DNA from 3 places in the Streptomyces sp. 3211.6 genome. Region 1 is predicted to be linked to each of the others. Evidence: riboswitches for the same ligand, from Rfam matches in the RefSeq annotation. Region 1 holds a riboswitch; each other region holds the start of a gene.

Evidence for each region. Region 1 has a riboswitch for cyclic di-AMP ahead of BX286_RS27305 (M23 family metallopeptidase). Riboswitches for the same ligand answer to the same signal wherever they lie in the genome.
Region 2: linked by a shared signal. The riboswitch ahead of BX286_RS30090 (M23 family metallopeptidase) and the one ahead of BX286_RS27305 (M23 family metallopeptidase) in region 1 are both predicted to bind cyclic di-AMP.
Region 3: linked by a shared signal. The riboswitch ahead of BX286_RS15435 (transglycosylase family protein) and the one ahead of BX286_RS27305 (M23 family metallopeptidase) in region 1 are both predicted to bind cyclic di-AMP.

Annotation. Positions count from the first base shown of each region.
Region 1 is NZ_RBXC01000001.1:5,903,263-5,910,857, reverse strand. Features, by position in the region: gene BX286_RS27315 (HPr family phosphocarrier protein) at 124-405, shown strand; gene BX286_RS27310 (GntR family transcriptional regulator) at 662-1,327, opposite strand; gene BX286_RS27305 (M23 family metallopeptidase) at 1,503-2,309, opposite strand; cyclic di-AMP (ydaO/yuaA leader) riboswitch at 2,322-2,481, opposite strand; gene BX286_RS27300 (pitrilysin family protein) at 2,695-4,062, opposite strand; gene BX286_RS27295 (pitrilysin family protein) at 4,083-5,435, opposite strand; gene BX286_RS27290 (DNA topoisomerase (ATP-hydrolyzing) subunit A) at 5,668-7,595, shown strand, end outside.
Region 2 is NZ_RBXC01000001.1:6,550,834-6,558,428, forward strand. Features, by position in the region: gene hpnH (adenosyl-hopene transferase HpnH) at 1-524, shown strand, start outside; gene BX286_RS30080 (aspartate aminotransferase family protein) at 521-1,936, shown strand; gene BX286_RS30085 (tyrosine-protein phosphatase) at 1,995-2,813, opposite strand; cyclic di-AMP (ydaO/yuaA leader) riboswitch at 3,124-3,282, shown strand; gene BX286_RS30090 (M23 family metallopeptidase) at 3,287-4,300, shown strand; gene BX286_RS30095 (SGNH/GDSL hydrolase family protein) at 4,466-5,251, shown strand; gene BX286_RS30100 (MBL fold metallo-hydrolase) at 5,509-6,732, shown strand; gene BX286_RS30105 (ATP-binding protein) at 6,952-7,595, shown strand, end outside.
Region 3 is NZ_RBXC01000001.1:3,378,854-3,386,448, reverse strand. Features, by position in the region: gene BX286_RS15450 (globin domain-containing protein) at 1-902, opposite strand, end outside; gene BX286_RS15445 (cytochrome P450) at 1,024-2,298, shown strand; gene BX286_RS15440 (transglycosylase family protein) at 2,438-3,502, shown strand; cyclic di-AMP (ydaO/yuaA leader) riboswitch at 3,778-3,946, shown strand; gene BX286_RS15435 (transglycosylase family protein) at 3,950-4,687, shown strand; gene eno (phosphopyruvate hydratase) at 4,969-6,255, shown strand; gene BX286_RS15425 (septum formation initiator family protein) at 6,347-6,835, shown strand; gene BX286_RS15420 (DUF501 domain-containing protein) at 6,915-7,460, shown strand; gene BX286_RS15415 (Ppx/GppA phosphatase family protein) at 7,457-7,595, shown strand, end outside.

The DNA of each region.
Region 1 (7,595 bases):
GCAAATCAGTGCAAAGCTGATGAGGGCCGAACGGCGGCGGGATCGGGCCGAAGGTCGGTCCGAGCATTCCGGGTGACGTGAGAGACTGGTCTAGACAACCGCGAGAACCTGAAGGGCATCACCATGGCAGAGCGCCGCGTCAACGTCGGCTGGGCCGAGGGCCTGCACGCTCGTCCCGCCTCGATCTTCGTCCGCGCGACGACCGCTTCCGGCGTCCCCGTGACCATCGCGAAGGCGGGCGGCGACCCCGTCAACGCCGCGTCGATGCTGGCGGTCCTGGGCCTGGGCGCCCAGGGCGGCGAGGAGATCGTCCTGGCGTCCGAGGCCGAGGGCGCGGAGGCCGCGCTGGACCGGCTCGCGAAGCTGGTGGCGGAGGGCCTGGAGGAACTCCCCGAAACGGTCTGACCGACCACGACCCTTCACCGAAGCCGCGGCCCCCACCACCCCGGGGACCGCGGCTTCGTCGTTTCCGGTACCGGGCCGCCCCCGCCGCCTCCGGCCCCAGGCCCGGCAGCCTCCCGCGGACGGCCGCCGCAGCGCAATCCCGTCGGGAAAAGCCCGCCGTGCTGAAACATCCGCAGCGGGAATCGACCGGAAATCACATCCCGCTCCACCGGAATAGAATTCCGCCAGACCCGGCCCCTTTTATACGGGCCCGGCGTTAATTCCGGCCACCTCCCGTGTTTACGGCACGTTGCAAACTCCTCACCCGGAGCCGGAAAACCCCCACCGCCCGCTCCGCATGCAGCGCGGCCACCGCCCGCGCCCGCTCCGCGTCCCCCCGCGCGACCGCGTCCACCAGCGCCCCGTGTTCCGCCCAGGAGTCCACCGGCCGGGCCGGGGCCCCCACCTCGTACATCCAGGCGATCTTGTGCCGGGTCTGCGTCAGCAGCGCGATCAGCCCCGGGCTGCCGGACGCCTGCGCCAGGGTCTCGTGGAACCAGCTCCCCAGCGACCGCAGGTCCTCGCCCTGCCCCCGCCTGGCCCGCTCCTGGCCCAGCCGCACCAGCCCCCGCAGCACCTTCAGGTGCGCATCCGTCCGCCGCCGGGCGGCGCGCGAGGCGGCCAGCGGCTCCAGCAGCATCCGCAGCTCCAGCAGATCGGCGGCCTCCTGCTCGCCCGGCTCCGCCACGCAGGCCCCCGCGTGCCGCCGCGTGGTGACGAACCCCTCGGACTCCAGCGTGCGCAGCGCCTCGCGCACCGGCACCCGCGAGACCCCGTACCGGCGGGCGAGCACCTCCTCGGTCAGCCGGCCGCCGGGGCCGAAGAATCCGGAGACGATATCGTCGCGAATCGCTGTGCACACCGCGTGCGCCGGAATACGCAAGGCCGGACCTCCGCTGGGTTCCGCTGGGTTTCGTTTCCATCTACCGTGCCGCGACTCTATTGCAACACGGCTCGATTTCCGAGAACGCCCGGAAATCGGAAACGGAAACGGCGAAAACGAAGAAGGCCCCGGCTCTGGGAGCCGGGGCCTTCTTCCGTGGACGTGGAAACCTGCGTCAGATGCCGACGCCGTGGTTGCGCAGGTAGGCCAGCGGGTTGATGTCCGTGCCGTACGTGGCACCGGTGCGGGCCTCGAAGTGCAGGTGCGGGCCGCTGGAGTTGCCGGTGGAGCCCGACAGGCCGATCTGCTGTCCCGCGGTGACCGTCTCGCCGACCGAGACGTTCAGCGACATCAGGTGGCCGTACTGGGTGTAGGTGCCGTCGTTGTGGCGGATCACGACGTTGTTGCCGTAGGCGCCGCCCCAGCCGGCCTCGACGATCGTGCCCGCGCCCACCGCGTGGACGGACGTGCCCTCGTCGGCGTGGAAGTCGACGCCCGTGTGGCTGCCGGAGGACCACATGCCGCCGCCCGCGCCGTACTGGGTGCTGACGTAGGAGCCGTCGACCGGGAGCACGAAGGTGTTGAGGCGCTTGCGGGCCTCCTCCTGGGCGGCCTTCTCGGCGGCCTCGCGCTCGGCCTTCTCCTTGGCCTCGGCCATGCGCTTCGCCTCGGCGGCGCGCGTCTTGGCGTCGGCCTCGGCCTGCGCCTGGGCGGCGACGGACTCGGCGGCGGTCTGCTGGGTCTCGGCCTGGACCTGGATGTCGTCCTGGAGGCCGTCGGCGACGACGATCGCGTTCAGGGCGCCGGTGTCCTCGAAGGACGGGCCGCCGTGGGAGTCGGCGGCGAAGGCCGGGGCCGCCAGGGTGCCGACCACGCCCGTGGTGGCGAGGGCGGCTATGCCGGCGTAGCCGGCGGTCTTGCGGCTCATGCGGCTCGAACCACGGTGCTTGCCGGAACCGGCTGCACGACTGCCAAACGCCATGGCGGGGGTGATCCTTTCCTTCCCTCTCGCCTACCGGGTTAGCTGACGGGTTCGGAGCAGGAAGGTCTCCTACGGCCCCCCTCTGGCGAGGCGGTCCGATTCACCCCAGGGACTGATGTGGGTCCCCGGCTCCCCAGGCTCGCGCCTGACGGGGACTCGGCGATCGCTGCCCGGTGCCGCGGGTGCGGCTGGCACAACTGACGGACAGCACGCCTGACGCTAGGCGGATCATCAGTCAATCGCCAAACAGACGAGCGGATTTGTTGCGTACGCCACACCGCATACCTGAAACCACACCACCAAACGGACAAAGGGGGCCCGGCGGATGCTCCGCCGGGCCCCTCGAAACAGGCCGGTCACCGGTCAGTTGCCGGCCGGCCTCCGGTCAGTTGGTGACGACCGTGACCTCACCGATCCCGAGGGCCAGCACCGGCTCCTCGATCTGCGCCGCGTCGCCCACCAGGACGGTGACCAGCCGGTCCACCGGGAAGGCGCTCACCACCGCCGAAGTGGCCTCCGCCGTACCGGTTTCGGCCAGCCGCGCGTACAGCCGCGCCTGGTAGTCGTCCGGCAGCTCCTGCTCCACCTGGTCCGCCAGGGTCCCGGCGACCGAGGCGGCCGTCTCGAACTTCAGCGGGGCCACGCCCACCAGGTTCTGCACCGCCACGTCGCGCTCGGCGTCCGTCAGGCCCTCGGCGGCGAGGGTGCGCAGCACCTGCCACAGGTCCTCCAGCGCCGGGCCGGTGTTGGGGGTGTCCACCGAGCCGCTGATGGCGAGCATCGAGGCTCCCTTGCCGTCGGCTGTCGAGCGCAGCACCTGGGCGAAGGCGCGCACGCCGTAGGTGTAGCCCTTCTCCTCGCGCAGCACCTTGTCCAGACGGGAGGTCAGGGTGCCGCCCAGGCAGTACGTGCCCAGGACCTGCGGGGCCCAGACGATGTCGTGCCGGTCCGGGCCGATCCGGCCGATCAGCAGCTGCGTCTGGACCGCGCCGGGCCGGTCCACGATGATTACGCGGCCCGTGTCGTCGGCCGTCACCGGCGGCACCGGCAGGGGGGCGGCGGTGTCCCCCGTCCAGGCGCCCAGGGTGTCGGCCAGGGCGGCGTCCAGGTCGATGCCGGTCAGGTCGCCGACGATCACCACGGTGGCGGTGGCGGGGCGTACGTGGGCCTCGTAGAAGGCGCGTACGGCGGCGGAGTCGATCCGGGCGACCGTCTCCTCCGTGCCCTGGCGCGGGCGGGACATGCGCAGCGTGGCCGGGAAGAGCTCCTTGGAGAGCTCCTTGGCCGCCCGGCGCTGCGGGTTGGCCTGCTCGTGCGGGATCTCGTCGAGCCGGTTGCGCACCAGCCGGGCGACCTCGCCGTCGTCGAACGCGGGCGCGCGCAGCGCCTCGGCGAGCAGTCCGAGCGCCTTGGGCAGGCGGGAGGCCGGGACCTCCAGGGAGACGCGCACGCCGGGGTGGTCGGCGTGGGCGTCGAGGGTGGCGCCGCAGCGCTCCAGCTCGGCGGCGAACTCCTCGGCGGAGTGCTTGTCGGTGCCCTCCGACAGGGCGCGGGCCATGATCGTGGCCACGCCGTCGAGGCCCGCGGGCTCGGCGTCGAGCGGGGCCGCGAGGTTGACCTCGACCGCGACGACCTGCTGGCCGGGGCGGTGGCAGCGCAGCAGGGTCAGCCCGTTGCCCAGGGTGGAGCGCTCGGGGGCGGGGAAGGCCCACGGCTTGGCCTCACCGGCCTCCGGACGCGGGTGGAAGGTCATCGTGACGGCTGCGGTGTCGCTCACTGCTCCGCCCCCTCGTTCTCGTCGCTCTCGTCGTTCTCTTCGGCGCCGGCCAGCGGCTCGTAGACCAGGACCGCGCGGTTGTCGGGGCGCAGCCGGGCGGCGGCCACGGCCTGCACCTCCTCGGCGGTGACGTCCAGGACGCGCCCGACGGCGGTCAGCGCCAGCTGCGGGTCGCCGAACAGCACCGCGAAGCGGCACAGTTCGTCGGCGCGGCCGGCGACGGTGCCCAGCCGGTCCAGCCACTCGCGCTCCAGCTGCGCCTGAGCGCGCTCCATCTCGTCGGCGGTGGGGCCCTCGGCGGCGAACCGGGCGAGCTCCTCGTCCACGGCCGCCTCGATGGCGGGCACCTCGACACCGCTGGAGGTCTTGACGTCCAGCCAGCCCAGGGAGGGCGCGCCGGCCAGCCGCAGCAGGCCGAAACCGGCCGCGACGGCGCTCTGGTCGCGGCGGACCAGGCGGTTGTGCAGGCGGGAGGACTCGCCCCCGCCGAGGATCGTCAACGCCACGTCGGCCGCGTCGCACGCGCGGGTGCCGTCGTGCGGGAGGCGGTAGGCCGCCATCAGCGCGCGGGCCGGGACCTCCTCGACGATCTCCTCGCGCAGCTGCCCGCCCATGGTCTCGGGGAGGGTGCCGTCGCGGGGCGGCTGCTTGCCGTCGTGCGCCGGGATGCTGCCGAAGTACTTCTCGACCCAGGCGAGGGTGCGCTCGGGGTCGATGTCGCCCACGACCGACAGGACGGCGTTGTTGGGCGCGTAGTACGTGCGGAAGAAGTTCCGGGCGTCCTCGAGGGAGGCGGCGTCCAGGTCGGCCATGGAGCCGATCGGGGTGTGGTGGTACGGGTGGCCCTCGGGGTAGGCGAGGGCCGTCAGGCGCTCGAACGCCGTGCCGTACGGGACGTTGTCGTAGCGCTGGCGGCGCTCGTTCTTGACGACGTCGCGCTGGTTCTCCATGGACTCCTCGTCCAGGGCGGCCAGCAGCGAGCCCATGCGGTCCGCCTCCAGCCACAGGGCGAGCTCCAGCTGGTGGGCGGGCATCGTCTCGAAGTAGTTCGTGCGCTCGAAGCTGGTGGTGCCGTTCAGCGAGCCGCCGGCGCCCTGGACGAGCTCGAAGTGCCCGTTGCCCGGTACGCTCGCCGATCCCTGGAACATCAGGTGCTCGAAGAGGTGAGCCAGACCGGTCCGCCCCTTGACTTCGTGGCGCGAGCCGACGTCGTACCAGAGGCAGACGGCGGCGACCGGGGTGAGGTGGTCCTCGGACAGCACCACGCGCAGGCCGTTGGCCAGCCGGTGCTCGGTCGCTGTCAGGCCGCCGGAGCCGGCCTGAGCTGTGGCCGTGTGACCCATGGGCATGTGGTCCCTTCGATCGCGATGCAGAGATTTCTTATCGACCTGCCACTGTATGCAAGCGCGCAGGTGCGCGGAGAAGTTCCCGGCCCTCACTCCCCCGAGGGCTCCGTCCAGGGGGTGCTCGCCAGGGTCGGAGTCGGCGTTGTCGGTGCCTGGGGCCACAATGGTCCGCGTCGACCCCGTCGCACACCCCAGCACGTACCACCCCCCGATCTTGGTTAGGAGCGCCGCAGCGATGGCCCGCCGCAGCACGAAGACCCCGCCGCCGGAGGATTTCGAGGAGAGGATCCTCGACATCGACGTCGTCGACGAAATGCAGGGCTCCTTCCTCGAGTACGCGTACTCGGTGATCTACTCCCGGGCCCTGCCGGACGCCCGGGACGGCATGAAGCCGGTGCACCGGCGCATCGTCTACCAGATGAGCGAGATGGGCCTGCGCCCCGACCGCGGGTACGTGAAGTGCGCCCGCGTCGTCGGCGAGGTCATGGGCAAGCTGCACCCGCACGGGGACCAGTCGATCTACGACGCCCTCGTGCGCATGGCCCAGCCCTTCTCGATGCGGCTGCCGCTGGTCGACGGGCACGGCAACTTCGGCTCCCTCGGCAACGACGACCCGCCGGCGGCGATGCGTTACACCGAGTGCCGGATGGCCGACGCCACGTCGCTGATGACGGAGTCGATCGACGAGGACACCGTCGACTTCACCGCCAACTACGACGGCCAGGAGCGCGAGCCCGTCACCCTGCCGGCCGCCTACCCGAACCTGCTGGTCAACGGCGCGTCCGGGATCGCCGTCGGCATGGCCACGAACATGGCCCCGCACAACCTCGGCGAGGTCATCGCGGCCGCCCGCCACCTGATCCGCTACCCGGAGGCGGACCTCGAGGCGCTGATGCGCTTCGTCCCGGGCCCCGACCTGCCCACCGGCGGACGGATCGTGGGCCTGTCCGGCATCAAGGACGCCTACGAGAGCGGCCGGGGCACGTTCAAGATCCGCGCGACGGTCTCCGTGGAGGACGTGACGGCCCGCCGCAAGGGCCTGGTCGTCACCGAGCTGCCCTTCACGGTCGGCCCCGAGAAGGTCATCGCGAAGATCAAGGACCTGGTCGGCTCGAAGAAGCTCCAGGGCATCGCCGACGTCAAGGACCTCACGGACCGGGCGCACGGCCTGCGCCTGGTCATCGAGATCAAGAACGGTTTCCACCCGGAGGCCGTGCTGGAGCAGCTGTACAAGCTGACGCCGATGGAGGAGTCCTTCGGCATCAACAACGTCGCACTGGTCGACGGGCAGCCCCTGACGATGGGTCTGAAGGAGCTGCTGGAGGTCTACCTGGACCACCGCTTCGAGGTCGTGCGCCGGCGCAGCGAGTTCCGCCGCGGCAAGCGGCGCGACCGGCTGCACCTGGTCGAGGGCCTGCTGGTGGCCCTGCTCGACATCGACGAGGTCATCCGCCTCATCCGTGACAGCGACAACTCCGCCCAGGCCAAGGAGCGCCTGATGGAGCGCTTCTCGCTGAGCGAGATCCAGACCCAGTACATCCTGGACACCCCGCTGCGCCGGCTCACCCGCTTCGACCGGATCGAGCTGGAGTCCGAGCGCGACCGGCTGACCGCGGAGATCGAGGAGCTGACCCGGATCCTGGATTCGGACGCGGAGCTGCGCAAGCTGGTCTCCTCGGAACTGGCGTCGGTCGCCAAGAAGTTCGGGACCCCGCGCCGTACCGTGCTGCTGGAGTCGGCGGGTACGGCCGTGGCCGCCGTGCCGCTGGAGGTCGCGGACGACCCCTGCCGGGTGCTGCTGTCGTCCACGGGCCTGCTGGCCCGTACGGCGAACGCCGAGCCGCCGGCGGCGGACGAGGGCGCCGCCCGCGCCAAGCACGACCTGATCGTCTCGCAGGTGGCCGCGACCGCCCGGGCCGATGTGGGCGTGGTGACCTCCTACGGGCGCCTGCTGCGGCTGTCGGTGATCGACCTGCCGCAGCTGCCCGACACGCACGCCGCGCCGAACCTGGCGGGCGGGGCCCCGGTCTCGGAGTTCGTCTCCGGGCTGGAGGCCGACGAGACGGTGGTCTGCCTGACCTCGCTGGACGAGTCCTCGCAGGGCCTGGCCCTGGGCACCGAGCAGGGCGTGGTCAAGCGGGTCGTGCCGGACTACCCGGCCAA
Region 2 (7,595 bases), 650 kb from region 1:
CCTTCTTCAACACCGACACCCCGCAAACCGTCATCGAGGTGCTGAACTACCTCAATGACGACCTCAAGGTGGACGAAATGATGATCTCGCCCGCCTATGCCTACGAAAAGGCCCCCGACCAGGAGCACTTCCTGGGCGTCGAACAGACCCGCGAACTCTTCAGGAAGGCATTCGCGGGCGGCAACCGGCGCCGCTGGCGGCTCAACCACTCCCCGCTCTTCCTGGACTTCCTGGAAGGGAAGGCGGATTTCCCCTGCACCGCCTGGGCCATTCCGAATTACTCCCTCTTCGGCTGGCAGCGCCCCTGCTATCTGATGAGCGACGGATACGTGCCCACCTACCGGGAGCTGGTGAACGACACCGACTGGAGCAAGTACGGCCGCGGCAAGGACCCGCGCTGCGCCAACTGCATGGCGCACTGCGGCTACGAGCCCACCGCCGTCCTCGCCACCATGGGCTCCCTCAAGGAGTCCCTGCGCGCCGCCCGCGAGACGGTCGCCGGGAACCGGGACGCGTCGGCATGACGGCGCCGCAGGCGGGGGCGGCCGGCGGGGGAGGGGGCTTCGACCTGGCCGCGCTGCTCGCCGAGCGCGGCGGGGAGCGCTACGAGCTGCACGCCCGCCACCTCAACCACCAGCTGCCCCGCATGCTGCGCACCATCGGCTTCGACAAGGTCTACGTGCGCGCCGAGGGCGCCCACTTCTGGGACGCCGAGGGCAACGACTACCTCGACATGCTCGCCGGCTTCGGCGTCATGGGCCTGGGCCGCCACCACCCGGTGGTCCGCCGGGCCCTGCACGAGGTGCTGGACGCCCAGCTCGCCGACCTGACCCGCTTCGACTGCCAGCCGCTGCCCGGGCTGCTGGCCGAGAAGCTGCTCTCCCACAGCCCCCACCTCGACCGGGTGTTCTTCGGCAACAGCGGCACCGAGGCGGTCGAGACCGCCCTGAAGTTCGCCCGGTACGCCACCGGCCGGCCCAGGATCCTCTACTGCGACCACGCGTTCCACGGGCTCACCACGGGCTCCCTGTCGGTCAACGGCGAGGGCGGCTTCCGCGACGGCTTCGCCCCGCTGCTGCCCGACACGAAGATCGCCCTCGGGGACCTGGGGGCGCTGGAGCGCGAGCTGCGCCGGGGCGACGTGGCGGCCTTCGTGGTCGAGCCGATCCAGGGCAAGGGGGTGCACGCCGCCCCGCCGGGGTTCCTGCGCGCCGCCCAGGAGCTCCTGCACCGGCACAAGGCCCTGCTGATCGCCGACGAGGTGCAGACCGGCCTCGGACGGACCGGGGACTTCTACGCGTACCAGAACGAACCGGGCGTGGAACCGGACCTGGTGTGCGTGGCCAAGGCCCTCTCCGGCGGGTACGTGCCCGTCGGCGCGACGCTGGGCAAGGACTGGATCTTCCAGAAGGTCTACTCGTCCATGGACCGCGTCCTGGTGCACTCCGCGAGCTTCGGCTCCAACGCCCAGGCGATGGCGGCCGGGCTCGCGGTCCTGCACGTCATGGAGGACGAGCAGGTCGTGGCCAACGCCCGGACCATGGGCGACCTGCTGCGCGGGCGGCTGGCCGCGCTCGTGGACGAGTACGAGATGCTCCACGAGGTGCGCGGCCGGGGGCTGATGATCGGCATCGAGTTCGGCCGGCCGTCCTCGCTGGGCCTGCGCAGCCGCTGGACGATGCTCCAGGCGGCCCGCAAGGGGCTGTTCGCGCAGATGGTGGTGGTGCCGCTGCTGAACCGGCACCGGATCCTCACCCAGGTCTCGGGGGACCACCTGGAGGTCATCAAGCTGATCCCGCCGCTGATCGTGGACGAGGCGGACGTGGACCGGTTCGTCGGTGCCTTCCGCGAGGTCATGGACGAGGCGCACGGCGGGGGCTCGCTGATGTGGGACTTCGGCCGGACCCTGGTCAAGCAGGCCGTCGGCAACCGCTAGGCCATCCCTCGCGCAGTCGGCGGGACGGGGCCCCGGCAGGCCGGGGCCCCGTGCGGGCTCACTCCAGCAGCCGGTCGCGCAGCCGCTCCAGCGTCGCCGGGGTCAGCCCCAGGCCCTCGGCGAGGTAGCGGTCCGGCCCGCCCCAGTGCACGTCGACGGTCTCGTACGCGGCGAGCAGGTACTCGGGGCGGGCGTCGAACAGCGGCGCCAGCAGCTCCGTCACCTCGGCGGGACGGGTCTCGGGCGTCTCGTCGCCGCGCCGCATCCGGTAGCGGTTGTGCGGGGCGTTCGACTCCAGGTAGTCCGCCACGACGGCATCGCGGTCGACCCCGAGGGCGAGCAGGGTGACGGCGACCGTCAGGCCCGCCCGGTCCTTGCCCGCCGCGCAGTGCAGGAGCGCGGGCACGCTGTCCTCGGCGAGCGCGCGCACCACCCGGCCGTGCTCGGCCGTGCGCTCGCGGATCATCTCCCGGTACGACTCCGCCATGCGGGCGGCCGCCCTGCCGCCGCCCAGGAGCCCGCGGAGCTGGTCGATCCCGCCCTCGCGGACCATCCGCCAGAACTCCCCGCCGTCGGCGGGGTCCGAGAGCGGGATGTTGACGTTGCGCACGCCCGGCAGTTCGACGTCCGGGCCCTCGACGGCCCGGTCGGCGGCGTTGCGGAAGTCGAAGACGGTGTGCAGGCCGAGGGAGGCGAGGAATTCCGCATCGGTTTCGGTGGCATGTGCCAGATGTCCGCTTCGGAACAGTCGTCCCGGCCTGACCCTCCGTCCATCCGTGGCCGGCAAGCCGCCCACGTCACGGAAATTACGCACTCCGGTCATCTCGGGCGTGGGTTCGGGGTGCGCGGAAAGGTCCTGCGGTATCTGCTGGGTCACGTGTACTCCTCCGCGGTGTGCCGCGTGTCCGAATTGCTCTGGTTGAGACCAACTTGCCATAGGTGGACGCGAGATCGGGCCGAACTCCGTGAGCCAGATCATACGGTGACCGTGCGTGCCTGATCGTGAAACGCGAATTCCCATGCCGGGGCGGCCGTTGCCGTTCCGGAATGGACGCAGGGTGACCGGAATTCCGTTGATCCCTCATGCCTGCTATTCCGTCAGGGAATTCACGGCTTGTTGCCCGTGCCTCCGCTGGATTACCTTCGCGAGCGATCCGGGTGGACCGCCTAATCCTGCCGCCGCCCGGGAACCGCACCCGACCAAGACGCGCGGCAGGAGCGGGGGACCCATGCAGGCCGCCGGGCCGGACCGAATCCGGCGCGGCTCGGGGTGAAGCCGTACCCGTACGGCCGGACATCTCCAGTCCGAACCCGACAGCTCACCTCGCAGGCGCCGGAGAGGAATTCGCCATGCCCGGAAAGGGTAAGCACCGCCGTCCGAAGTCCCGTTCCATATCCCGCGGCCTGGCCTTCGCCGGCACCGGGGGCGCGGCCCTCGCGCTGCCGCTGATGGGCGCCGCGGGGGCCCACGCGGCCGCCCCGGCCGCCGTGACCCCGGCCGCCGCTCCCGTCCAGGCTCCGGAGGCGTTCCGGACGGCGGCTCCCGCCGCGGCCCCGGCCGCCGCCCAGGCCGCCCCGGCCGTCTACACGGTGGTGCCCGGCGACTGCCTCTCGACCATCGCCGCCGAGCGCGGCCTCTCCGGCGGCTGGGAGCAGCTGTACGCCGCCAACCGCGAGGCCGTCGGTGACGACCCCTCCCTCATCCACCCGGGCCTGCGCCTGACCCTCGACGGGGACGCCGCCCCCGCCCCCAAGCCGGCTGCGGCGCCGGCCGAGGAGTCCTCGAGCGGAACTCCGGCGGCCGGCGCGGACACCGCCGGTGCCGCCCCGGCCGAGGACGACGGCGCCGGACCGGGCACCGCCGGCTCCTCCGCCGCCGCGCCGCTGAAGGGCTCCGCCGCCCCGTCCCGCGGAATGAAGCAGTCCGCGCCGGCCGCCCAGTCCGCGCCCGCGAGCGCCGCCGGGTTCGTCGCCCCCGTCAGCGGCGGCATCTCCACCCAGTACCGCACCCCGGGCGCCATGTGGTCCTCCGGCTACCACACCGGCGTCGACTTCATCGCGAGCACCGGCACCACCGTCCGGGCCGTCGGCGCGGGCACCGTGGTTTCCGCAGGCTGGGGCGGTGCCTACGGCAACCAGGTCGTCATCCGGCACGCCGACGGCAAGTACTCCCAGTACGGCCACCTGTCCCAGCTGAACGTCTCGACGGGCCAGACCGTCACCGCCGGCCAGAGCATCGGCCTCTCGGGCGCCACCGGCAACGTGACCGGCCCGCACCTCCACTTCGAGATCCGCACGGGTCCGTCCTACGGCTCCGACATCGACCCGCTGGCCTACCTCCGCTCGAAGGGCGTCAGCGTCTGACGACCGCCCGTGCGGCGGAGCGCCGGCACGCGCGGGGCCGGGACCCGAGGGGGGTTCCGGCCCCGCGTGTACTTATTCCTTATCCCCCGCGTGGTATAGATCACGGTCCGTCAACCCCTCATTACGTTGGCGTAGGTTGGCGACGGGGGTGAAGGATGGGTTCCCGTGGCAGCGACGAAGACGACACTCAAGACCATCGGCTCGTACGCGGCGATCGGGGACAGCTTCACCGAAGGCGTGGGGGACCCGGGACCCGGGGATTCGTATCTCGGCTGGGCCGACCGGCTCGCCGTACTCCTGGCGGATCAGCGCGACGAGCACGACTTCCGGTACGCGAACCTCGCGGTGCGCGGCAAGGTGCTCGACCAGATCGTGGAGGAGCAGGTTCCGCGGGCCAAGGAACTGGCCCCCGACCTCGTCTCCTTCTGTGCGGGCGGCAACGACATCATCCGGCCCGGCAGCGACCCCGACGACGTGGCGGAGCGCTTCGAGGCGGCCGTGGCCGACCTCACCGGCGCCGTCGGCCTCGTCATGATCACCACCGGCTTCGACACCCGGGGCGTGCCCGTCCTCAAGCACCTGCGCGGCAAGATCGCGACGTACAACGCCCACGTGCGCGCCATCGCCGACCGCTACGGCTGCCCGGTGCTCGACCTGTGGTCGCTCAAGACCGTCCAGGACCGCCGGGCCTGGGACGACGACCGCCTCCACCTCTCGCCCGAGGGGCACACCCGCGTCGCGCTGCGCGCCGCGCAGGTCCTCGGGTACGAGGTCCCCGCCGACCCCGACCAGCCCTGGCCGCCGGCCGCGCCGCGCGGGTCCGTGGACGTCACCCGGGACAACATCCAGTGGGCGCGCGAATACCTCGTGCCCTGGATCGGGCGGCGGCTGCGCGGGGAGTCCTCCGGCGACAACGTCGAGGCCAAGCGCCCCGACCTGCTCCCGCTGTAGCCCACCAGGCCCGGGCCTGGTCCCGCCCGGCCCGGGCCCGGCCCGGGCCTGGTCCCGGCCGGGCGCGGCCCCGGTCCCGCCCGGACCGGCTGCCGGACCGGGGGAGCAGGACGCCGGCGGCCGGGCGCGGGAAGCCGCCCGGCATCCGGACGGCGGCCGGGGGGAAACGGCCGGGCGGAATCCTGGGAGGCCGGTGCGCGTTGGGATGGTCGTGGGCGTAACCCGCCCCACCCCACCCGCACTACCCAGGAGGCGCCTTGACCGGCTCCCTTCCCCTGCGTCCCCGGCTGCGCGCCCTGCGGCCCGAAGCCTTCGGCGCGGACCCGTCCGGCGCGCGGCTGGAGCGCATCCTGAGCTCGCCGAACTTCGCCGACGGCGTCTTCCAGAACCCGGTGGGGGCCCGGACCAGGCCTTCCGGCTCGATGCTGGAGTTCGCCAAGATCTACTTCCACAAGGAGCAGCGGATCCGGCGCAACCCCGGCGCGCCCGTCCCCGTCCACCCCACCACCCTCGCCGAGCTGGCCAAGCCGCCGGCGAGCGGACTGCGCCTGACCTGGATGGGGCACTCCAGCGTGCTCGCCGAGATCGACGGCCGCCGCGTGCTCTTCGACCCCGTCTGGGGCGAGCGCTGCTCCCCCTTCCCCTTCGCCGGACCCAAGCGGCTGCACCCCGTGCCGGTACCGCTGGCCTCCCTCGGCGAGGTCGACGTCGTGGTCATCTCCCACGACCACTACGACCACCTGGACCTGCCCACCATCAAGGCCCTGGCCGGCACCGGCACGGTCTTCGCCGTCCCCCTGGGCGTCGGCGCGCACCTGGAGCGCTGGGGCGTCGCCCCGGGCCGGCTGCGCGAGCTCGACTGGAACGAGTCCACCGAGGTCGCGGGCCTCTCCCTGACGGCCACCCCGGCCCGCCACTTCTGCGGGCGCGGCCTGCGCAACCAGCAGTCCACCCTCTGGGCCTCCTGGGTGGTGGCGGGCGAGGAGCACCGGATCTTCCACAGCGGGGACACCGGCTACTTCCCCGGTTTCAAGGAGATCGGCGCCGAACACGGCCCCTTCGACGCCACGATGATCCAGATCGGGGCCTACTCGGAGTACTGGCCCGACATCCACATGACCCCCGAGGAAGGCATGCGCGCCCACCTCGACCTCCAGGGCGGCGCCCCGTCCGGCACGATGCTGCCGATCCACTGGGGCACCTTCAACCTGGCCCCGCACCCGTGGGACGAGCCCGGCGAGGGCACCGTGGCCGCCGCCGTGGCCCAGGGCGCCGCCATCGCCCTCCCCATCCCCGGCCGGCCCTTCGAACCGGGCGCCCCCGACGTCCCGGCCGCACCCTGGTGGCGCCCCTACGTCGCGGGCCCCGTGACCCCAGCGGACACCCCGGCCACCCCGGACACGCCCGCCGCGGCGGGCGTCCTCGATCCGGCGCCGGCGCCGGCGGCCGGACTAGGGGAACCGGAGGCCGTCGGGTCGTGAACCCGGGAGCGCGCACGCCCCGACCTGCAGGGGCGTGCGCGCTCCCGGCGCATTCGGGCTGTCGTGCGAGCGCTCCATCGGGAGCGGGAAGCAGCCCGGCGAAGTTCCCCAACTCGGCAACGGTCGTGGGAGCGTGCGGTCTAGCTTGGGTATCCGGTGATCAACACCGGGCCCCGGGAACTGGATCCGGGGGCCGGGCCCCACGTACCGAGGACGCCGATGTCCGGACTCCGCGCCGCCCGCCACGCCCCGTCGAGACACGCCGCCACGGGTCCCGGCCGGCAGATACGCCCCCAGCTGGTCCGTGCCGCCGTGCTGCCCACGCTCGCCGCCGCGCTCAGCGGCACCGCCGCGGTGATCTTCACCCTGCAGCTCGGCGGCGGCGCCGGACACCGGGACGCGCGGCTCTGGCCGGTGCTCGCGGGCTGCGCCCTGCTGGCCGTCGGGGCGCTCGCCGCCGCCCTGCTGGGGGCCCAGCGCGCCGCCAAGGCCGTCCGGGACCGGTGCGAGGCGCTGCGGCGCTCCAGCATGCGCGGCCGCCAGGAGCTGCGTACGACCGCCGAGCGCCTGGAACGGGGCGAGCGGCCGGCGCGCCCCGTGTGGGCCGGGCGGGGCACCGTGCCGCCGGAGGCCGCGGGTCCGGCCCGGGTGGACGAGTTCTGGCTGCTGGCACAGGAGTTGCGCGGCGCCCGCGAGCAGGCGCACGAAGCGCTCGTACGGCTGGCCGCCCCGGCCGCGCCCAGCGACAGCGACCGCAAGGTGGAGGTCTTCGTCAACCTCGCGCGCCGGCTCCAGTCGCTGGTGCACCGTGAGATCTCCCTCCTCGACGAGCTGGAGGACACGGTCGAGGACCCCGACCTGCT
Region 3 (7,595 bases), 2.5 Mb from region 1:
GTGACGCCGAGCCGGCGGAAGGCGGCGGCGTAGGCGTCGATCCAGGGCCGGTCGTAGAGGTGCGCGGCGTCCCGGGCGGCCAGGAAGAGCCGTACGTCCCGATCGGGAGGGTGGTCCGCGAGCTCCTCCAGCATGGCCCGCACGGGCGCCCACCCGGTGCCCGCGGCGATGAAGGTGACGGGCCGGTCCGCGCGGCGCAGGGTCAGCCTCCCGCCCGGGGCGCTGAGCCGCAGCGGCTCGCCGGGCCGGATCTCGCGGACCAGGGCGGTGCTGAGGCGGCCGCCCTCGATCCGGCTGACGTGCAGGTCGACGGTGTGGTCGGCGCGGGGTGCGTTGGCGAGGGAGTACGTGCGCCAGACGGACGGGACCCGCCCGCTGCTCACGCTGACGTACTGGCCGGGCCGGTAGGGCAGCGGGGCGTGCGGTGCCAGGGTCAGGACCGCGATGTCCTGCCCGTAGCGCAGGTGGCGCACGACCTCGGCGTCCCACCAGGGCGGGTCCTCGCTCGCGGCGGCGCCGGCCGTCATCGCGTCGGCCATCAGCTGGTAGGCCTCGCCCCAGGCCTTCTCGGCGTCCGGGGTCCAGGCCGCGCCCGAGGTCGCGGCGAGGGCGGCGAGCAGGCTGGCGCCGACGGCGGCGTAGTGCTCGGGTCCGACCAGGAACTTGCGGTGGTCGCGGCCGAGGTCGTGGAGATAGGGGAGGAGGCTGTCGTCCTCCAGGCGGGAGACGACATGGGTGAGGGCGGCGAAGAGCCGGTCGCGCTGGCGCTCCATGTCCTCGGCGGAGTCCGGGAACAGCCGACGGATCCCGGGGTTGTGCCAGAACAGGTGGGAGTAGAAGAACTTGACCGTGTGCTCGGCCCGTCTCTCCACCACCGCGAAACTGCTCTTCAAGATCCTCACGTCCACAGGACCGAAGTAGGAATGTCCGACAAGCCGCCGTCAAGTGAGGGGCGATCCACGGACAGCCGCGGCGAACCGCCCATAAAGGATGACCGGTAGCGGGCCGGGATACCGTCGACGGGTGCACGAGCAGACCCCCGACACCCCGCCCGCCCCCGCCGTCCCGGCGGCGCCGACCCTCTTCGACTGGGAGTTCGCCACCGACCCCTACCCCGCCTACGCCTGGCTGCGCGAGCACGCGCCCGTGCACCGGGCCACGCTCCCCAGCGGGGTCGAGGCCTGGCTGGTGACCCGGTACGCGGACGCCCGCCAGGCCCTCGCCGACCAGCGGCTGAGCAAGAACCCGGCGCACCACGCGGAGCCCGCCCACGCCAAGGGCAAGACGGGGATCCCCGGGGAGCGCAAGGCGGAGCTGATGACCCACCTGCTCAACATCGACCCGCCGGACCACACCCGGCTGCGCCGGCTGGTGTCGAAGGCGTTCACCCCGCGCCGCGTCGCGGAGTTCACCCCCCGGGTGCAGGAGCTGACCGACCGCCTCATCGACGGGTTCGAGCAGAAGGGGGAGGCGGACCTCATCCACGAGTTCGCCTTCCCGCTCCCCATCTACGCCATCTGCGAGATGCTCGGCGTACCGCGCGAGGACCAGGACGACTTCCGCGACTGGGCCGGGATGATGATCCGCCACGGCGGCGGTCCGCGCGGCGGGGTGGCCCGCTCGGTGAAGCGGATGCGCACCTATCTCGGGGAACTGATCCACCGCAAGCGGGACGATCTGGGCAACGACCTCATCTCCGACCTGATCCGGGCGAGCGACCACGGCGACCACCTGACGGAGGCCGAGGCCACCGCCATGGCCTTCATCCTGCTGTTCGCCGGCTTCGAGACGACCGTGAACCTCATCGGCAACGGCGTCCACTCCCTCTTCATGAACCCCGGCCAGCGCGCCCTCCTCCAGGACTCCCTCGCCGCGGGCGAGACCGCCCTGCTGGAGACCGGGATCGAGGAGCTGCTGCGCTACGACGGCCCGGTGGAGCTGGCCACCTGGCGGTTCGCCACCCGCCCGCTGACCCTCGGCGGCCAGGACGTCGCCGCCGGCGACCCCGTGCTGGTGGTCCTCGCGGCGGCCGACCGCGACCCCGCGCGCTTCGCCGATCCGGACACGCTCGACCTCTCCCGGAGTGACAATCAGCACCTCGGATACGGCCACGGGATCCACTACTGCCTCGGCGCCCCGCTCGCCCGCCTGGAGGGCCAGACGGCGCTCGCGACTTTGCTGAAGCGTCTGCCGGATCTGGAACTTGCCGTTCCCCCTGCGGACCTGCGCTGGCGCGGCGGACTCATCATGCGGGGCCTGCGCACCCTGCCCGTCCGCTTCACAGTCCCGAACGTCTGAGGCGCGCACCCGGGCGCCCGCAACGGCCCCCGGGGCGGCGGAACTGACCGGAATTCAGTCTTCGGCCGAACTTGTGACATCCGTTCGAAGGCGGCTAGGTTCTGCCGTTACCCCGCCGTTATACGAAAGGTGCAGGCTCATGCTTCCCGGGAACGGCCGCCACAGACGACCCCGTCAGGTCCCCGCCATCGTCGTCACCGCCGGAGTCACCGGCTCAGCGCTGGCACTGCCGCTGCTCGCCGCCACGGGCGCGAACGCGGCCGACACCGCGACGTGGGACAAGGTCGCCGACTGCGAGAGCGGCGGCACGTGGAGCGCCAACTTCGGCAGCGGGGCCTACGGCGGCCTCCAGTTCACTCTGGAGCAGTGGAAGAACGCGGGCGGACTCGAGTACGCGGAGCGCCCCGACCTCGCGAGCCGGTCGCAGCAGATAGCGGTGGCTGAGCGGGTGCTGGAATCCCAGGGCCCCGAGGCGTGGCCGCTGTGCTCCGCCTCGGCCGGGCTGTCCAAGAACGGGCCGAAGCCCGACGTGGACACCGGCACCTCCAAGATCCCCGGCCCGGTCGGCCCCACCCCGGTCCGGCCCGACTTCTCGGTGCCCTCCACCGGCCGGGACAAGCCCTCCACGGACTTCGGGGCGCCCACCCCGGCTCCCGGCACCCCGGGCCCGGGCGTACTCCCGGACTACCCGCTGGGCGCCACCAGCGGACTGCCCGTCATGCCGGAGCCGGACTACTCCCTGCCGCCCACCCCGACCACGGGCCCCACCGTCCCGCCCACCACCCCGGCGAACCCGGGCAACCCGGGCAATCAGAACGGCCAGGGCAACCAGGGCAACTCCAACAACCAGGGCAACCCAGCCAATCCGACCGCCCCCGGCACCCCGACCGCCCCGGTCGACCCGACGGCCCCGGCCACCCCGGGCGCCACGCCCTCTCCCTCGGCCTCCGCCGGCGCCTCCGACGGCAGCGGCAAGCACCGCGGCCCGGCCGCGGTCGAGGTGCCCGCGGCCCCTGGCGCGGCGTCAGCCTCCGCCGCGGAGCCCGTGTACACGGTGAAGCCGGGCGACAGCCTGGCGGCCATCGCGGACGCCAACGGCCTCAAGGGCGGCTGGACCGCCCTCTACCAGGCCAACGAGCAGGTCATCGGCAAGGACGCGGACCTCATCAAGCCCGGCCAGAACCTGGATCTAACCAAGAAATAGGGGGTAGTTCGGGCAGCCATTACGGGCTGAATGTCCGTTATCGGCAAGTGAGACATGCATCTCTTCCGGACAACTGGCGTGTCTCATTCCGGAACTTCCGCAAACCCGGCTCCGACCTGCGCAAACGTGCTCTCCCGGAACGCAAGTAGGCCGGTTTCTCCCCAAAATCACACGTTGAACATCGGGGAGAGACCTGTCTACCTTCTGAGTCGCCCGCCACCGCGGGCTCCTTCGACCGCATCGCCGAATCCTGCCGGCGGCCGGAGGGAACAGTCGTCGCGCAAGCGCCGTTGGCAGGAGCGGGGGAACCAAGGTAGGTGCCGGGAAAGGCCGTTGAGAGACGGCCCGCGTACCGGCTTGGGGTGAAGACGCGCAACTGCGCGACCGGGCAACTCATCCGCCCGAACCCGACAGCTCACCTCGAAGGCGTCGGTGAGGAGAAACTCCATGCTGCTTTCCGGCAAGGGCAAGCACCGCCGCGGCTCCAAGGCCGTCCGCATCGTCACGCTCGCCGGTGTCGCCGGTGTGGCCGTCGCCGCGCCGCTGATGGCCGCCGGCTCCGCCAGCGCCGCCACCGTCTCGGAGTGGGACAAGGTCGCCGCGTGCGAGTCCGGCGGCAACTGGTCCATCAACACCGGCAACGGCTACTACGGCGGCCTCCAGTTCTCCGCCTCCACGTGGGCCGCGTACGGCGGCAAGGCGTACGCCGCGCAGGCCAACCAGGCCACCAAGTCGCAGCAGATAGCCATCGCCGAGAAGGTCCTCAAGGGCCAGGGCAAGGGCGCCTGGCCGTCCTGCGGCGTCGGCCTGTCCAACTCCGCCTACAACGGCGGCGGCTCGACCACCACCCCGGCCAAGCCGAAGCCGGAGACCAAGCCGGCCCCGGCCAAGCCCGCCCCGGCGAAGCCCTCCACCCCGAAGGCCGACACCGAGACCAAGTCCACCGGCTCCGGCTCCGGCGACTGGACCCCGTCCAAGCCCGCCCCGGCCAAGCCGTCGGCCCCGAAGACCGGGACCCCGGCGACCGGCAACGGCTCGTACACGGTCCAGGAGGGCGACACCCTCGGCACCATCGCCGAGGCCAACGGCGTCAAGGGCGGCTGGGAGAAGCTGTTCGACCTGAACAAGGACACCGTCCAGGACGCCGACCTGATCTTCCCGGGTCAGAAGCTGAACCTCGGCTGAATTCCCGCGTAACACCCGAGCAGCACCCCGGCACGGACCGCGGCATCGACGCCCGGCGCGCATCCTTCGCGCGCCGGGCGTCGTCGCGTCCGCGCCGCGCCGCCGCATGTCCGGCCCGTTTTCCGGGGCTCTATGTCCCGGAAGGCGGGTATTCGGACCCTTTTTCGTCCCAGGACCCGGGCGGTCGGCTGGCCGACCGCCCGGAGCCGGTTAGGCTCTAGTCGGCGAGGCCGTCCCAGGCCACACGCCACCGCACACCCAGCGTCACATCCCAGAAGGAGATGCTCGTGCCGTCCATCGACGTCGTCGTAGCCCGGGAAATCCTGGACTCCCGAGGCAACCCCACGGTCGAGGTCGAGGTGGGCCTCGACGACGGCAGCACCGGCCGTGCTGCAGTTCCGTCCGGTGCCTCCACCGGAGCGTTCGAAGCCGTAGAGCTCCGCGACGGTGACCCCAACCGCTACCTGGGCAAGGGCGTCGAGAAGGCCGTCCTCGCCGTCATCGAGCAGCTCGGCCCGGAGCTGGTCGGCTACGACGCCACCGAGCAGCGCCTGATCGACCAGGCGATGATCGACCTGGACGCCACCGAGAACAAGGGCTCCCTCGGCGCCAACGCCATCCTCGGCGTCTCCCTCGCCGTCGCGCACGCCGCGTCCGAGGCCTCCGACCTCCCGCTCTTCCGCTACCTCGGCGGCCCGAACGCGCACCTGCTGCCCGTTCCGATGATGAACATCCTCAACGGCGGGTCGCACGCGGACTCCAACGTCGACATCCAGGAGTTCATGATCGCGCCGATCGGCGCGGAGTCCTTCTCCGAGGCCCTTCGCTGGGGTGCCGAGGTCTACCACACCCTCAAGAAGGTCCTGCACACCAAGGGCCTCTCCACCGGCCTGGGCGACGAGGGCGGCTTCGCCCCGAACCTGGAGTCCAACCGCGCCGCGCTCGACCTCATCATCGAGGCCATCAAGCAGGCCGGCTACGTCCCGGGCAAGGACATCGCGCTCGCGCTCGACGTCGCCGCGTCCGAGTTCTACAAGGACGGCAAGTACCAGTTCGAGGGCCAGTCCCGCTCGGCCGCCGAGATGACCGAGTACTACGAGGAGCTCGTCTCCGCGTACCCGCTGGTCTCCATCGAGGACCCGCTGTTCGAGGACGACTGGGCCGGCTGGAAGACCGTCACCGAGCGCCTGGGCTCCAAGGTCCAGATCGTCGGCGACGACCTCTTCGTCACCAACCCCGAGCGCCTCGCCCGCGGCATCGAGGAGGGCTCCGCGAACGCCCTGCTCGTCAAGGTCAACCAGATCGGTTCGCTGACCGAGACCCTCGACGCCGTCGAGATGGCCCAGCGCAACGGCTTCAAGTGCATGATGTCCCACCGCTCCGGCGAGACCGAGGACGTCACCATCGCCGACCTCGCCGTCGCGGTGAACTGCGGCCAGATCAAGACCGGCGCCCCGGCCCGCTCGGACCGCGTCGCCAAGTACAACCAGCTGCTGCGCATCGAGGAGATCCTCGACGACGCCGCGGTGTACGCCGGGCGCAGCGCCTTCCCGCGCTTCAAGGGCTGAGTCCTCGCCTAGCCTCCCTACGTCCCCGCACTCGGTCCCGTACCGTGTGCGGGGACGTATTGCGTAGCGCGCGCACAAGGGGAGGCGGATCATGGCCGGGAACCGGGATCGGTTCTCCACCTTCTCCACGGCGACCAGGCTCCGGCAGCTCGGCGAGCGGACCGCGGCCCACGTCTACCGCTCGCAGTCCCGCCGGGTCGTGCGCCGCAGCCGGCTCACCGGCCGGGCGGCCCTGCTGGTGCTCGTCCTCTGTACGCTGGTCGTCGCCCTGGCGTACCCGATGCGCCAGTACGTGTCCCAGCGCTCGGAGATCGCCGACCAGCAGCGGGCCGCCGCCACCGCGCGCAAGCGCCTGGAGCAGCTTCGCGACGAGAAGGCGCGCTGGCAGGACCCCGCCTACGCGGAGCAGCAGGCGCGCAGGCACCTGCACTTCCTGCGCCCGGGGGAGATCGGCTACATCATGACCGACCCCGGGGCCGCGGCCGCGGAGCACCGCCGCGGCGGCCAGAGCGGATCCGACCGCCCCTGGTACTCCAACGTCTGGGACGGCGTCGACAAGGCCGACCGCCCCGGCGACTGACCCACCCATCACGACCGTCACGTACGGGCGACCGCAGGCGGCCGCCCCGTACGACCGAACGAAGAGACTTCCTCCAGGCATGCAGACGCCCCCGCCCCAGACCGACCGGACCGAGCCGACCGCCGCCGACATCGAGGCGTTCGAGCAGCAGCTCGGCCGCCCCCCGCGCGGGCTGCGCGCCATCGCGCACCGCTGCCCCTGCGGCCAGCCGGACGTCGTCGAGACCGCCCCGCGCCTCCCCGACGGCACCCCCTTCCCGACGCTGTACTACCTCACCTGTCCGCGCGCGGCCTCCGCGATCGGCACGCTGGAGGCCAACGGCGTGATGAAGGAGATGCAGGCCCGCCTCGCCGAGGACCCGGAGCTCGCCGCCGCCTACCGCAAGGCGCACGAGGACTACATCCAGCGGCGCGACGCCATCGAAGTGCTCCAGGGCTTCCCGAGCGCCGGCGGCATGCCGGACCGGGTGAAGTGCCTGCACGTGCTGGTCGGGCACTCGCTGGCGGCCGGCCCCGGGGTGAACCCGTTCGGCGACGAGGCCCTGGCGATGCTGCCGGAGTGGTGGGCCAAGGGCGCCTGCGTCACCCCGTGCGGTGAGAAGGCGAAGGAAGGGGAGACGGCATGACCCGGGTCGCCGGCATCGACTGCGGTACCAACTCCATCCGCCTCCTCGTCGCCGACTGCGACCCGGCCACCGGGGAGCTGGTCGAGCTCGACCGCCGGATGACCATCGTCCGGCTCGGCCAGGGCGTGGACAAGA